3 regions of the Herpetosiphon sp. NSE202 genome follow, and region 1 is predicted to be linked to each of the others. Evidence: riboswitches for the same ligand, from Rfam matches in the RefSeq annotation. Region 1 holds a riboswitch; each other region holds the start of a gene.
The links. Region 1 has a riboswitch for cobalamin ahead of ACFMKP_RS07030 (ribonucleoside-diphosphate reductase subunit alpha). Riboswitches for the same ligand answer to the same signal wherever they lie in the genome.
Positions count from the first base shown of each region.

Region 2: linked by a shared signal. The riboswitch ahead of ACFMKP_RS23890 (prenyltransferase/squalene oxidase repeat-containing protein) and the one ahead of ACFMKP_RS07030 (ribonucleoside-diphosphate reductase subunit alpha) in region 1 are both predicted to bind cobalamin.
Region 3: linked by a shared signal. The riboswitch ahead of cobO (cob(I)yrinic acid a,c-diamide adenosyltransferase) and the one ahead of ACFMKP_RS07030 (ribonucleoside-diphosphate reductase subunit alpha) in region 1 are both predicted to bind cobalamin.

Region 1 covers NZ_JBHUPY010000005.1:229,040-234,109, reverse strand. Annotated here, with positions in the region: gene metE (5-methyltetrahydropteroyltriglutamate--homocysteine S-methyltransferase) at 1-677, opposite strand, end outside; gene ACFMKP_RS07035 (ribonucleotide-diphosphate reductase subunit beta) at 680-1,765, opposite strand; gene ACFMKP_RS07030 (ribonucleoside-diphosphate reductase subunit alpha) at 1,722-4,142, opposite strand; cobalamin riboswitch at 4,282-4,419, opposite strand.
Region 2 covers NZ_JBHUPY010000027.1:19,585-24,654, reverse strand. Annotated here, with positions in the region: gene ACFMKP_RS23895 (hypothetical protein) at 1-603, opposite strand, end outside; gene ACFMKP_RS23890 (prenyltransferase/squalene oxidase repeat-containing protein) at 959-2,074, opposite strand; cobalamin riboswitch at 2,164-2,289, opposite strand; gene pdxS (pyridoxal 5'-phosphate synthase lyase subunit PdxS) at 2,464-3,345, shown strand; gene pdxT (pyridoxal 5'-phosphate synthase glutaminase subunit PdxT) at 3,441-4,013, shown strand; gene ACFMKP_RS23875 (DUF503 domain-containing protein) at 4,372-4,656, opposite strand; gene ACFMKP_RS23870 (LON peptidase substrate-binding domain-containing protein) at 4,673-5,070, opposite strand, start outside.
Region 3 covers NZ_JBHUPY010000001.1:920,675-925,744, reverse strand. Annotated here, with positions in the region: gene ACFMKP_RS03930 (SpoIIE family protein phosphatase) at 1-1,538, opposite strand, end outside; gene hemW (radical SAM family heme chaperone HemW) at 1,820-3,094, shown strand; cobalamin riboswitch at 3,516-3,659, shown strand; gene cobO (cob(I)yrinic acid a,c-diamide adenosyltransferase) at 3,794-4,825, shown strand; gene cobN (cobaltochelatase subunit CobN) at 4,825-5,070, shown strand, end outside.

The DNA.
Region 1 (5,070 bases):
TGCTTGCTCAACTCGCGGTAGCAATCAGCAAATGCTTGCCATTCCTCAGCGCTTACATCGCCAACCAAAGCTGGCTCGTCACACTGAATATAGGCCACATCGCAATCATTCAATTCGCGCACAATTTGGGCATAAATCGGTATTAAGTGTTGCAAATGCTTGCTTAATTCTGCCCCCGCCAAGCGAGCCAAACGCAAAAATGTCCAAGGCCCAAGCAAGACAGGCCGTGCTTTTGATCCAAGTGTATTCTGGGCAAAGCGCAATTGCTCTAACACCAAATTGGCTTGCAATTCCCAGCGTTCGGGAATTTCAGGCACTAAATAATGATAGTTAGTATCAAACCATTTGGTCATTTCGAGCGCTGGCACGCCGTCGCGGCCCCGCGCCATGGCAAAATAACCATTTAAATTATTGACATCGAGCTTACCAAAGCGCGCTGGCACAGCGCCCAACATCAGCGCTGTATCCAACACATGGTCATACAAGCTAAAATCGCCAACTGGCACCAGATCCAAGCGCTGGGCTTGGATTGCTAAACGATCCTGGCGCAATTCGTCGATTGCCGCCCGAAAGTCTGCTTCAGCAAGTTTGCCGCTCCAAAAGCGTTCCAAGGCCTGCTTGTATGGGCGGCCAACGCCAACCCGTGGATAGCCCACAACCGTCGTTTGAAAATTCATGCTTAATCCCATTCTAGGCTGGCCGCTGATTGATATTCAGTGACCCGCGTCTCAAAAAAGTTCTTCTCTTTGGTCAAATCAATCGTTTCACTCATCCACGGAAATGGATTGGGTGAGCCGTATTGCGTCGCCAGTCCAATCCGTTGTAGGCGGCGGTCGGCGATATATTGCACATAATCGCGGAACATTGCTGCATGCAGGCCCATTACACCACGTGGCAAGCATTCAGCAGCATATTGGGCTTCTAATTCAACTGCTTGGCAAATTAATTGCACAATCTCAGCTTGAAATTCAGCAGTCCAGATTGCTGGATTTTCAGCTTTGATGCCGTTAATTAAATCAACTCCAAAGTTCAGGTGAATTGTTTCATCACGCAGGATATATTGAATTTGTTCGCCAATGCCTGTTAATACATTGCGCCGATGCAACGAAAGCAACATTGCAAAACCGCTGTAAAAGAAAATACCTTCCATAATCACATAATAGCCAATCAGATTTTTGACAAAGGTTTGCATGCCTGCGAGGGTTTCAGTGTTAAATTGCGGGTCAAGCACTGCCGCAGTTAATTGCATCTCAAATTGATCTTTTTGGCTAATTACCGGAATTTCATGATACATATTGAAAATTTCACGCTCATTCAAGCCTAAACTTTCAACAATATGTAAAAATGCATGGGTATGAATCGCTTCTTCAAAAGCTTGGCGCAACAGATATTGGCGACATTCTGCGTTGGTAATATGGCGAAAGATTGCCAAAACAATATTATTGCCAACCAAACTTTCAGCCGTCGCAAAAAAACCTAAATTGCGCAGCACCATCAAGCGCTCATCTGCCGATAACGTATTCGAGCGCCAAATCCCAATATCACCAGTCATTGACACTTCGTTCGGCATCCAGTGGTTAGCACAACCATTGAGATAATGCTCCCAAGCCCAGCCATAGCGCAACGGCATTAATTGATTTACGTCAACTTGATTACAATTGATCAAGCGTTTATCGCTGGCATTGAAGCGCCCAAATTGTTCAGTCATTCGAAATTCCTCGCTACTCACAGGCTTCGCAACTAGGGTCGTCGATGGGGCAAACATTATCGGCTAGCACGCTGGCCGATTCGCTCACATTGCGCATCCAACGCGGCTGCACTCCAAAGCGATTAATATCCAAAGTCGATTTTTCAATTTGGGTTGCAGCCAGCGTGCGTAGGTAGTAGGTGGTTTTTAATCCCATGCGCCACGCCGTCAGATAGATTTCATTCAAGCGTTTGCCGCTGGTTTCGGCCACATACAAATTCAACGATTGGCCCATATCGATCCATTTTTGGCGACGAGCAGCGCAGGCAATCAGCCATTCTGGGGCAATTTCGAAGGCAGTCAAAAATTGGGCTTTGAGTTCAGCAGGAATCCGCTCAATTTGGCTAATCGCGCCATCGTAATATTTCAATTCGGCCAATAAATCTGCATCCCACAAGCCGCGAGCTTTGAGCGCAGCGACCAATGCCCGATTGACGGTCGTAAAATCGCCCGAAAGATTGCTTTTGACATACAAATGGCGATAGGTCGGCTCAATCGATTGGCTGGTGCCAACGATATTGGCAATCGTGGCGGTTGGAGCAATCGCCAACAAATTGCTATTGCGAATGCCATGCTCAGCCAAGGCTTGGCGCAGCGGTTGCCAATCGTAGTGGCTGCTATGGTCAAGCTCCGGTTTGGTGCTACGTTGGTCGGCCAAAAGCGCCAAACTATCAATTGGCAACATGCCGCGATCCCATTTCGAGCCATGAAAACTGGGGTATGCGCCGCGCTCACGAGCCAAATCAATTGAAGCAGCGACCGCAAAATAGGCAATCGCTTCCATCGAACGATCAGCAAATTCGACCGCTGCTTGACTGGCATAACTGATATTCAACCCATAAAGCGCATCTTGAAAACCCATCAAACCAAGCCCAATTGGCCGATGGCGGGCATTGGCTTGCGCTGCTTGCGGGCGGGGATAAAAATTAATATCGATCACGTTATCGAGCATGCGCACTGCTGTCGTAACCGTTGTGCGCAATGTTTCGAGGTCAAGCGCGCCATCGCGAATATGCGCCGCCAAATTGATCGAACCAAGGTTACAGACTGCAATTTCATCGGCTGAGGTGTTGAGCAAAATTTCAGTGCACAAATTGCTGCTATGAATCACGCCAACATGGTCTTGTGGTGAACGCAGATTGGCAGCATCCTTCCAGGTAATCCAAGGATGGCCGGTTTCAAACAAACGGGTCAAAATTTTGCGCCACAAACCGAGTGCTTCGACCTGGCGCGCCGAACGCAGCAAGCCTTGCGCCGCCAGCGCTTCGTATTCGGCGTAGCGTAGCGCGAATGCTTGGCCATACAAATCGTGCAAATCAGACACTTCATCAGGCGAGAACAACGTCCACGTGCCATTGCTCAACACCCGTTCCATCAACAAATCAGGAATCCACAAAGCCGTGTGCATATCGTGGGTGCGGCGGCGCTCATCGCCCGTTGGCTTGCGCAAATCAAGAAAATCGTCAATATCAGCGTGCCATGCTTCGAGGTAGGCACAGACCGCACCCTTGCGCTTGCCGCCCTGATTGACCGCAATCGCGGTATCGTTGACAATTTTGAGGAAGGGAATCACGCCTTGGCTCACGCCATTGGTGCCATGAATTGGCGTGCCGAGCGCCCGCACAGGAGTCCAATCATTGCCCAAGCCACCAGCCCACTTCGAAAGCATGGCGTTATCGCTGATCGCCCCAAAAATCGCCTCAAGATCATCGCCGACTGTCGAGAGATAGCACGATGACAACTGCGGATGAGTCGTTGCAGCGTTGAATAAAGTTGGGGTGGCCGAGGTAAAGTAAAATTGCGACAGCAGCTCGTAGAAACGCAGGGTTTGGGCTTCGCGATCAGCCTCATTCAAGGCCAAGCCCATTGCCACCCGCATCCAAAAGAATTGCGGCAACTCGCGGCGCAAACCAGCCCACTGAATAAAATAGCGATCATAGAGCGTTTGCAGGCCAGGATACGCCAATAAAGCATCGCGTTCGGGCACAATTGCCGCCGCTAAACGAGCCAAATCGAATTGAGCAAGTTTTGGATCAAGCAACCCTTGCTCAATTCCGGCCTGAATATACTGGATAAATGCCGTTGGATAGCGGGTAGCAACCACTGAACCTGGCAAATATTCGCCAAAAACCTCGCACTCGAGTTGGCTGGCCAAGAGCGCGGCGGCCACAAAACTATAATCAGGCTCCTGCTCAATCCAGCTGCGAGCGGTCAAAATACAGGCTTGGAGTTGTTCGCCAGCAGTCATCTTGGGATAAAAGCCCAAATTAGCGGCCTGCCAGAGCTGATTCGCATCGGTTGTTTGGGAATAAGCGCTGCAAGCCTCAGCAAGTAGTTGCAAAAGCCAAGCAGCCTGCTCGCTAGTCGCTCGTGGCTCAACCTCGATCACATTCATAGAGCATCCTTTATGAGCTAAATAAAAAAATGCCTGCTCCTTAGCGGAACAGGCATAAACCATTACCAAACCATAGGCAGCAGCCTATGGGCATCAATTGCAAGCGGCAATGATCACCCCCTTTGACGCGAAGGGACATCTCGATCATTTCGAACTGAGTGGGCATTCGGACTTAGCATTGAGCCATACCGTTGCGCGACAGTGCCGGAATCTCACCGGGCTTTCCCCAATTTGCAGCCAAGCTACGACAACTTGGCCTCAGACGAATAAAAAATTGTAGCCAGTACTGTAGCAGATGCCAGATCAACCGTCAATCAAGCCTAATTGCTTGATAGAACCAGCTGATTGCCTGATTCCAACGCGCTAAAGCTGGTTAATCGAGTTCAAAATCGAGTTGCAAAGTAGCCGATAATCAAACAAATTGCTGCTTAATTCCGCAAGTCCTAGTACTCAGGGTAGGCCATTAGCTAGCTAGCAGGGTAGCTCAGGGAGCCGAATACATTGAAATGACAGAATAAAACTGCGCCAAGACCATTCTCAAGGGTCGCTGAGGCGATTTGATTAACAACCGAGGACGCTTAATAGACGAGGGATAGTACAGGACTCCTAACCAATTACGATATTGGTGGGAAAAACCCCAAAAAAAGCTCTTGACAAGTGCAATTTGGTTTTGTACACTCTGAGTACGAATTAACCGCAATTGGCAATCGATGTTTATGTGAAGCAAATAGCATTACAACGTTGCAATAGCTAAATACATGGGGTGAGAGAATGTATTTGGTTAAAGCAGGCACATTCAGTAAGCGCAAAAACCACTAATTGAACAAACTCGTTTCTCGACGGATGCGAATTTCGCTCATTAGGCCAGTTTTTGTAACAACCTATCGCTTTGGTGGCAATAACAATCGATAAACCCCTATTTGGTCTT
Region 2 (5,070 bases), on a different contig from region 1:
ACTGTCCGCAACCAGTGTTGGAGCGACTGTATTCGCGGGTGGAATGGCGGTTGGCTCGTTGGTAGCGATGGCCGGAATTTCTGTTGCTGGAATTGCGGTTGCGACTGGTGCTGCTTGGGCGGCGCAAACCTCGCCCCAACTAATCACTGGTGGCGTAGAGCCACGTTCGACGCTGCCACCACCCCAAGCCCAGCCTTCGACTGCGCCATCGCGCACTTTGTAGGAGCCAGCGCCGAGCTTGGAATATTGCCACACGCCATCGAGCAAATGGCTATAGGCCCAGTAGGTACAATCGCCGCCTTGGCATTTACAGGCACACGATTCATTGGGGTAATCGCAGCCCACGCTATCAATTGAGCAAACCATTGCACCCATTGAGGAGCCTTCGGCTACCACATTAAAACCTGCTGCCAGCAAGGCATCATAGCCGCTGATCGATTCTTGATCGAAGCCAACGCAGCGCGCATCGACCGCACCAGAGGCATATTGCACCACCACCGCAGCATGATATTGATGTCCATCACCTTGGGCGGCAATCGATTGAGCCAAATTGCCAAGCAACAGCATGGCCATGGCAACTATTACTACCAACAAACGACGCATGAGATCTGCTTCCTATTTCGTAATTGTTTGCGATCCTCTCACCCCAACCCTTCTCCCGTGGCGTGGGCGAGGGGCTTTAACGCGCTGGTTCTCCCTCAATTCCTTAGTAAAAAATAGTCGGCTCCCCCTCGCCCGCGTTCAGTTATGGAAATTTAAGATGTTCGCTCCCCCTCGCCCGCGTTAAGTGGAAGAGGAGGCTGGGGGGGCGGTATTAAGAACCCCTCACCCCAACCCCGTGGCGCAGGCGAGGGGCTTTAACGCGCTGGTTCTCCCCCAATTCCTTAGTAAAAAAATAGTCGACTTCCCCTCGCCCACTGAACGCGGGCGAGGGGGCTGGGGGGTGAGGGAACAAATCTTAGCCGATTCGGCGCAAGCCCAAACCAGCCACAATACAAACTAATCCCAAGCCAACCACAACTGGCCACAATGGCAAGGCTGGTGCGCCAGTATCAGGCAAGCTAATTGGGGTGTTTGGCTTCGGCGTAGCGGTTGCAACGGGCGTGCTTGGCATTGGGGTGCTTGGCACGGCGGTTGGTTGCGGTGCAGTTGCCAACACGCTCAATGGATAGGTCACAAAGAACAATGCTGGCGTAGCTTGGTAGGTTGCAAAAGCATTGTCATCGGGGGTTGCTGCATCGTAGCGGAACGCGCCACTGGCATTTTGCAAGCTCAACAAAGCACTCAATGGGTTGCCAGTGGCTGTGGCCCAAGGCGCAGCGGTTGGGTTGCCGCCCGTTGCAATAATCGCTTGAATTACCAAGGCGGTTGAGTTGGCATCGGTGGCGCTACCATAGCTCGAATTTTTCGAGTAGGGAAAGCCACCATCGCTATTTTGTTGGGTTTGCAAGTAGGCTACAGCTTTGCTGACGCTTTCGCTCTTGCCTTGACCAACTGCAACCAAGGCTTGGATGACCAAGGCCGTAGTGTTGGTATCGCCAGCACCGGCACTGGTATCGCCGCTGAACGACCATGAGCCGTCGGCGATTTGCACTGCTGCTACGGTGTTGAGCGCTTTGTTTTCAACTGGCGCACCAGCTGCGTTCAAGGCCAACAAAGCCAAGGCATGGGTGGTGACATCACCGCCATACATGCCGCTATCGGCTTTGTAGCTGCCAGTAACGGCGGCTACCAAATCGACTCCGCCAACTGAGCGGGGATTGTAGCCGAGCAACAATTCGGCCAACACAAACTTGGCGGCAAGCCCAGGCTTGGCGGCGATGGCGCTGGCGTTCTTTTCGACAAAGCTTTGAACGTTGGTGTCAACTTTCAAGCCGCTGGCCTTCAAGGCATAGACTGCATCGGCGGTTTCGCCCAAGCCAAAGCCAGGGAAACTACCATCGGCCTGCGCTTGGCTGACGATCCAAGCTGCTGCTTTTGCGCCTTCGGCTGGGGCTTGAGCCGCAGCAGGAAGTGCTACGAACACGGCCATTAATACCAATAACCAGCGATGGATAGCTGCTCGTCGGAGCATAGCAATCTCCTTAATCAAAAAAACCTTAGCCAAGTTGGCTAAGGAACAGATAACAACGCGTTGGTTGTGCTTGTGCCAACGCAAGCCAACCCAGAAATCAACTATTCAATGGGTATTCGGGCTTAGCCAAAGGCTTACCGTAGCGTGGACTGCACCGGATTTGCACCGGATTTCCCCCAAGTGTTTGCACAACATCTGAATAGCGATTTATGATTGATTGTGCTGATCGTACCATAGCCCAGTACACCCCGTCAAAATTGGCAATCATGGGCGATTGTCCCCCTTTGTCCCCCCGCAATGTTGATCGATTGTCATGAGGATGCATGGTACAATAGCGGCTGTCTGATTGACATGACAGCTAAAATTATCAATCCACCAGAGGAATTGCAATGGAAACTTCAACCTTTACTACCAAAGTCGGCTTGGCCCAAATGCTCAAGGGCGGCGTGATTATGGATGTGGTTACGCCTGACCAAGCTAAAATTGCTGAAGAAGCTGGCGCAGTTGCCGTGATGGCGCTCGAACGGGTTCCAGCCGATATTCGTAGGGATGGCGGCGTTTCGCGCATGAGCGATCCCGAAATGATCCAAGGCATTATTGAAGCAGTAACCATTCCGGTGATGGCAAAATCGCGGATTGGCCACTTTGTTGAAGCGCAAATCCTCGAAGCCATTGGGGTTGATTACATTGACGAGAGCGAAGTGCTCACGCCTGCTGATGAAGAAAATCATACCAACAAGCATAATTTTAAAGTGCCATTCGTCTGTGGCGCACGCAATTTAGGCGAAGCGCTGCGCCGCATCACCGAAGGCGCGGCCATGATTCGCACCAAGGGCGAAGCTGGCACGGGCAACGTGGTTGAAGCTGTGCGTCACGCTCGCACGATGTTTGCCGAAATTCGCCGTTTGCAAACCCTCGATCCTGATGAGTTGTTTGTAGCAGCCAAAAACTTGCAAGCTCCCTACGAATTGGTCAAGCAAATTGCTGAATTAGGCCGCTTGCCAGTTGTCAACTTTGCCGCTGGCGGCATTGCAACCCCAGCCGATGCAGCCTTGATGATGCAGTTGGGCGTTGATGGCGTGTTCGTCGGCTCAGGTATTTTCAAATCGGGCAACCCAGCCAAGCGCGCCAAAGCAATCGTGGAAGCCACTACCCACTTCCGCGATGCGAAGCTTTTAGCTGAAATTAGCCGCAACTTGGGCGAAGCTATGGTCGGCATCAATATCGATACGATTCCGGCCAACGAGTTGCTGGCCCAACGCGGTTGGTAATTACATAAAGTCAAAAGGCAGAAGGCAAAAGGCAAAGCAGCATTGATGCACGCCGATTGCCTTCTGTTTTTTTATATTCAAAAAGGAATACAGCGATGAAGATTGGAGTTTTGGCGCTGCAAGGCGCGTTTATTGAACATGAGAAGATTTTGCAAGGCTTGGGGGTTGAAACGGTGCAAGTGCGTTTGCCTGAACAATTGGCCCAAGTCGAGCGCTTGATTATTCCTGGTGGCGAGAGCACAACGATTGGCAAATTGTTGGTACGCTTCGATTTGCTAGAGCCAATTCAGCAACGAGCCGCCGAAGGCATGCCAATTTGGGGCACGTGCGCGGGCATGATTTTGCTGGCCAAGGAAATTGCCGAAGGTCGGGCTGAAGGCCAACCAGCGCTTGGCTTGATGGATATTACTGCGCGTCGCAATGCTTTTGGCCGCCAAGTTGATAGTTTCGAAACAAACTTGAACGTGCCAGCCCTCGGCGAAGAACCGTTTCACGCAGTTTTTATCCGCGCCCCGCAGATCGATAATGTTGGCGCTGAAGTCGAAACCCTCGCCAGCCTAGAGGATGGCCGCATCGTGGCGGCGCGTCAAGCCAAACTCTTAGCCACCGCGTTTCACCCCGAATTAACAGGCGATGCCCGTTTTCATGAATTGTTCTTGGGCTTGTAATTAGTTCCCTCACCCCCCAGCCCCCTCTCCCACGAAAACGCGGGCGAGGGGGAGCAGTGGTTTTACCAACGAATTACGCAAGAACCACAGCATGAAAGCCCCTCGCCCGCGCCACGGGAGAGGGGGATCCGACCATTTTTCGCCAAGGAATTGTGGGAGAACCAGCGCGTTAAAGCCCCTCGCCCGCGCCATGGGAGAGGGGTTGGGGTGAGGGGATCTTAACAACCTACCCTTGAACGCCAGCCCGCGCCACGGGAGAGGGGGAGCCGACCATTGTTCGCCAACGAATTGCGCAAGAACCACGGCATGAAAGCCCCTCGCCCGCGCCACGGGAGAGGGGTTGGGGTGAGGGAACTAATTACAGCATCTCGCGCTCAATATCCACAATACTCACATCAGGCCGATTATTCTCAATCCAACGAATAATTGCATCGATTTGGCCTTCGAGATAGCGGGTTTCGCTGCCAATACAGGCAACGCCAATCACGCCGCGTTGCCAACGATCATGCTCATCGACTTCGGCGACTGAGGCATTAAATTCGTTGCGCAAGCGGGTAATGACCGATTTAAGCACACTGCGTTTTTCTTTGAGCGAATGTACGGCGGGGATGAAGAGTTCAAGGCGAACACTAGCAATTAACATAAGCGTTGCGTGGCACTTAATTCCACGAAGTGTTTTCAAAAGGTGGTTCACGATCCAACTGGTCGGGCGGAATGGTGGGCAGGAGCTCTAGCTCAAATTGGAGCGCTTCGATCAGCTCATGAATCCGTTGGTCAAGGTCTGATTCGAGCCAATGTTGTTTGATTGGCAAGCTCATTTGCATCGAATCGGCCAACATATAGCTTAATGCAACCGGATCGCTGGGCAGATCGATGGCTGTTGAGCGCATGCCTGTCGCAGCGGCAACTGTGCGATGATATTGCGAATGCAGTTCGGTTAATGCTGCTGCTTGATGGCGCTCGTTGACTTCATCATCAAGCATCGTGACCATTGCAACCATATACGGGTCGACGCTGAGTGGGTAGTTGATGCGGAAGCGTTGGCGGCCTTCGGTGA
Region 3 (5,070 bases), on a different contig from region 1:
GCATTCATACGGTTGGCTTTGAGCCGTTCGAGCAACAACGTATTGAGGGTTTGGAGCAAAACAGCTGGTGAGCTACCTTCGCGAGCACGTTCTTCCAAGGTGCTCGAAACCAGTGCCATCATCAAGGCTGCGCCAACGCCCTTGCCCGAAATGTCGCCAATTGCCATGCCAACCCGACCATTGCCCAGATCGACAAAGCTATAGAAATCGCCGCCAACTTCTGCTGAAGGCAACGAATAGGCATTAGCACGCAGTACATCGGGATTCCACGGCGGAAGCTGCGAGAGCAAGCCAATTTGAATATCGTGGGCCAATTTCAGCCCTTGCTGCAAATAATCGTTCTTCTCTTGAAGTTGATCAGTGAGTTGAACCAATTGTTGATAGGCAAGGCGCAATTCGTTGGTGCGCAGCGCAACTTGATCTTCGAGTTGCTCGCGATTGGAGCGCAATTGCTTGGTCATCCGAGTAAAACTGCGAATCAACAAGCCCAATTCATCATCACGTGCGGGCAGATCTGCTTGTTGCAAATTGCCCTCAGCAACTTGAACCGCAGCCTCGGTTAATTGAGCCACAGGCACAACGACTTGCCGCATCAAGGCAAAAACTGCCAACAGCGCCAAGCCCTCTAAAACCAAGCCAATTGTAAAAATCACAATACTAAGTTCGCGGGCCGGAGCAAAGGCCTCAGCTTGGCTAACTTCGCTCAACAAAATCAAATCGCGGCCTTCGAGCCAATGATAGACACCAACCACCGCCTCGCCAGCGTAATTTTGATATTTGGCAACCCCATTTTGACGCGCCAGCGCTTGCTGAATGCCATATGAATCGACGACGATTGGCATGCCAGGTCGGCCAAAGCGTTTGCTTGAAACAAAGCGTTGCTTGCTATCGACCAAATAGGTTTCGCTGCTACGGCCTAAACCAACTCGTTGAACTAAAATATCATCAAGCCGCGATAAATTAACGTTCGCAGCCAAAATTGCATACACATTGTTATCACGGTCAAAGAGCGGGCTAGCAATCGTCATCGTGGGAATATCTGCATCGTTGGGGTAGATATTTTCGATATACAAGCCAAATTGAGCAACATTAGTATATTGAAGATCAGTAATAATCGTGCCTTCGTGGAGCGGATCGGTTGAGAAAATAACTCGTCCGACTTGATTGAGCACAAAAATTTCGTCGAATTTGGTCTGATTTTTCACGATCGAGCGCAGGTAGGTCGAAAGCGTATCGTAGGCGCTATTGGCTTCGGGGCTAACCAGTTTGGCGTTAGCAAGCATGCTCGCGTTGCTGCGGACCAAGGGCAAGCCCGCCAACAACTGCACCTCTTTGCGCTGATCATCGACCCAGCGCTCGATTTCTTGCTCTTTGAGCGAAGTTGCAATGCTCAGCCGTTCAATCACCGATTGCTCGATAACCCGGCGGCCAAGCCAATAGGCCGTCAAGCCTAAAAGGCTTACAGCGAGGGTGGCTACCAAACAAAACATTGCCACTAAGCGGGCAACTAAGCTACGTTTAATTAAGCGCCGCACCATAAACCTCGCGCACCAGAGCTAGCTTGCGCATCGGCCCCATTGTAGCAGTAAATAGAGTTTAGGGGTCAGGGGCTAGGGATAAGGATGAAGGATGAATTATGAGGGAGGAAAGAACGTGGGTAGTCAATAATTGTTCCGATAGTCAAAAGCCGATAGCCCATAGCCTTATCTTCGTGCGCTTCGCGCTCTTCGCGGTTTCAAGCTTCGTACTCTTCACCCCGATAGCCCATAGCCAAAAGCCTATAATGGCGCAAAGGCTCAAATCGCACTACAATACTGCCATGACAACACACGATTTAAAACATCTCTACATTCATATACCATTTTGCCAAACCCGCTGTGCCTATTGCGATTTCAACACCTTTGCCAATCGCGAAGATTTTATGCAGCGCTATGTTGATGCCTTGTGCTTGCACCTCGAACGCATGGCGAGCGGCGAAACGAGCGTTGACCCAACGTGGCCGAAAACAGCAACCCAAGCAATTCCGTGGGCTAAATATGAGCTACATGATCTCACGGGGCCGTTGCAGCAGGCCGATTTGCCAGCCACAGTCTTTTTGGGCGGCGGCACACCAACCGCACTGCCCTTGCCCTTGCTTGAACAACTGATGCAAAGTGTTGGCCGAATTATTCCGCTTGAGCAAGCAGAAGTGACCAGCGAGGCCAACCCTGGCACCGTGCTTGACCATGAGTATTTGCGGGCGATGCGTTCGATGGGCATCAATCGTTTGAGCATGGGTGTCCAAACCTTGCACGACCCAACCTTGCGCGTGCTGGGCCGGATTCATACTGCCAACGAGGCCTTTGCTTCGTATCAGGCAGCGCGTAAAGTCGGCTTTGAGAATATCAATCTTGATTTTATGTTTGGCTTGCCGGGCCAAGATATTGGCCAATGGCGTGCGATGCTCAAAGAAATTGTCAGCTGGGATACCGAACATTTTGCCCTCTATTCGTTGATTGTCGAGCCAAGCACGCCGCTAGCAGCCCAAGTGACCGCTGGCCGCGTGAGCATTCCCAACGATGATGCAACTGGCGAGATGTATGAGGCGGCGATGGAGATTTTGGGTGCAGCAGGCTATGGCCATTACGAGATTTCCAATTGGGCCAAAACCAAAAGCCCAAATTTCAATCCAAGCGAACGCTTGCCAGCCTATGCCTCACGGCATAACGTCGCCTATTGGCTCAACGCCGATTACTTGGGCGTTGGTGCTGGTGCGCATAGCCATTGGCGCGGCTGGCGCTGGGTTGATCAACGGGTGTTGGAGCCATTCGCTCAGCAGGTTGAACGCGGCCAAGCACCGTTGGTTGACGCCCAAGCATGCGCGCCAAACGACCGCGATTTTGAAACGATTATGATGGGTTTGCGGCTGAATTGCGGCTTAGGCTTTGCCCATTTTCAGCAACGCACTGGCCACGATTTGCTTGAACAATATCAACCTGTGATTGATAAACTGGTTGAGCAAGGCATGCTCGAACAAACCGCAAACGCGATTCGCTTTACGCCGCGCGGGCGCATGGTCGGCAATCAAGTCATCGAACGTTTTTTGGTCGATTGACGACGAGGGGGCAGTTGTCAGAGGTTAGGGATTAGTTATTTCTATCCACGAAGGACACGAAGATCACGAATGTTGGGTTCTGAGTTCTATAGGATTTGAATGCAATTCAGCCAGTCAGCAAATACAACTTCGCGTCCTTCGCGCTCTTCGCGGTTAACATTTTCATCCCTCATCCTTCATCCTTCATAATTTCGTGGCTCTGCGCCTCTGCGTTAAGCAATTGACCCACGAAGCACACGAAGATCACGAATGTTGGGTTCTGAGTTCTATAGGATTTGAATGCAATTCAGCCAGTCAGCGAATACAACTTCGCGTCCTTCGCGCTCTTCGCGGTTAACATTTTCATCCCTCATCCCTCATCCTTCATACTTTCTCCTGACTTTTGACTTTAACTCAGGGTTGCACGTATAATCGCGGCTGCAATTTACAACTTGTTTGTGGTGCGTTGCTGTCCCGGATGACACAAACGCGCAATGGGGGAAGCCAGTCCAAGTCTGGCGCTGTCCCGCAACGGTAGGAAGCTTTGCTTCAAGCCCGATAACCCGCCACAAACTCATCGACACTCCAACATTTCCCTCGCGGATCAGGGAAGGAGTTGCTAGGCCCTGCTGGGTTTAGTGCCTCTTTTCCTCTTTGGCATGAGCCGAAGAGGTTTTTCTTGGCTGTTTGCATGCTGGGGTGTCGCCCAACGGAGCCAGCATGAGCGATGCCCCACTGACGATGCGTGCCTATGGCCGCCATTTATTTATTTGCACTGGTGATCAATGCAACGGCGATGCTGATGGCGCGGCGTTGGCCCAACACGCCCTCGAACAACTTGGCGATCGGCGCAAATTGCGCAATCCCGAACGAGTTAAATGCTCGACCGTCAGCTGTTTGGGTGTCTGCCAGCGCGGCCCGATTGCGGTGGTCTATCCCGAAGGCATTTGGTATCAGCAGCTTGATGAGGAATTAGTTGAACAGATCGTTCAAGAGCATCTGATCAATGGCGAGCCAGTTGAAGCAGCGATTTTCCATCGGCTCTATCCAGCGGGGCAAGAGCCAGAATACGCTCCGGCAGTGCGTGGCGATCAGGCGTTTAATCCAATTGAATTGCATGCTGATGATGCAGTTGAGCAATTGGAACCAATTATTGCTGCTGGCACGCAACTGCATTCAACCGAGGAAAAACGCCGCTATCGCGAGCAAGTACGCAAATTGCGCAAAGGCAAAAAAGGCTTAGTAATCGTCAATACTGGCAATGGCAAGGGCAAAACCTCGGCAGCCTTGGGCGTGATGACTCGCGCGTGGGGTCGCGATCTCAAGGTGCGCGTGATTCAATTTCTCAAACACGAAAACGCCAAGTTTGGCGAATCGCGGGCAGCCGCCAAGATGGAAATTGAGTTTGGTGGCACTGGCGATGGCTTCACTTGGACATCGAAAGACCTTGATACGACCAAAGCCAAAGCCTTGCATGGCTGGGAACTGGCCAAAACTGCAATTAGCTCGAATCAGTATCAAATTGTGATTCTCGATGAATTTACCTATGTGTTGGCGTTTGGCTGGCTTGATGTCAACGAAGTTGTGGCTTGGTTGGCGGCCAACAAGCCCGAATTGCTGCATGTGATTATCACAGGCCGCGATGCCCCCGCCGCCCTGATTGAGCATGCCGACCTCGTGACCGAGATGCGCGAGATTAAACACCCGTTTCGACTTCAAGGCATTCGCGCCCAAATAGGAATTGATTTCTAATGACTGAACGTTTGCAACGCAATATGGTCGAGCGCATCGATGGGCGCATGGTCAACGCTGGCTATAAACGTGGTATGTTGTTTATTTGCGCTCATGGTTGCTGCTGTGGCATTACCGAGCGCGGCTTTGCGCCGGTTTGGCCGGAAATTCATCAGCACGAATGGGAAAGTCGCAAGCTGCGCAATCTTGTGCATCTGAATATGGGCGGCTGTTTGGGACCATGTCCGTTAGCCAACGTGGCCATG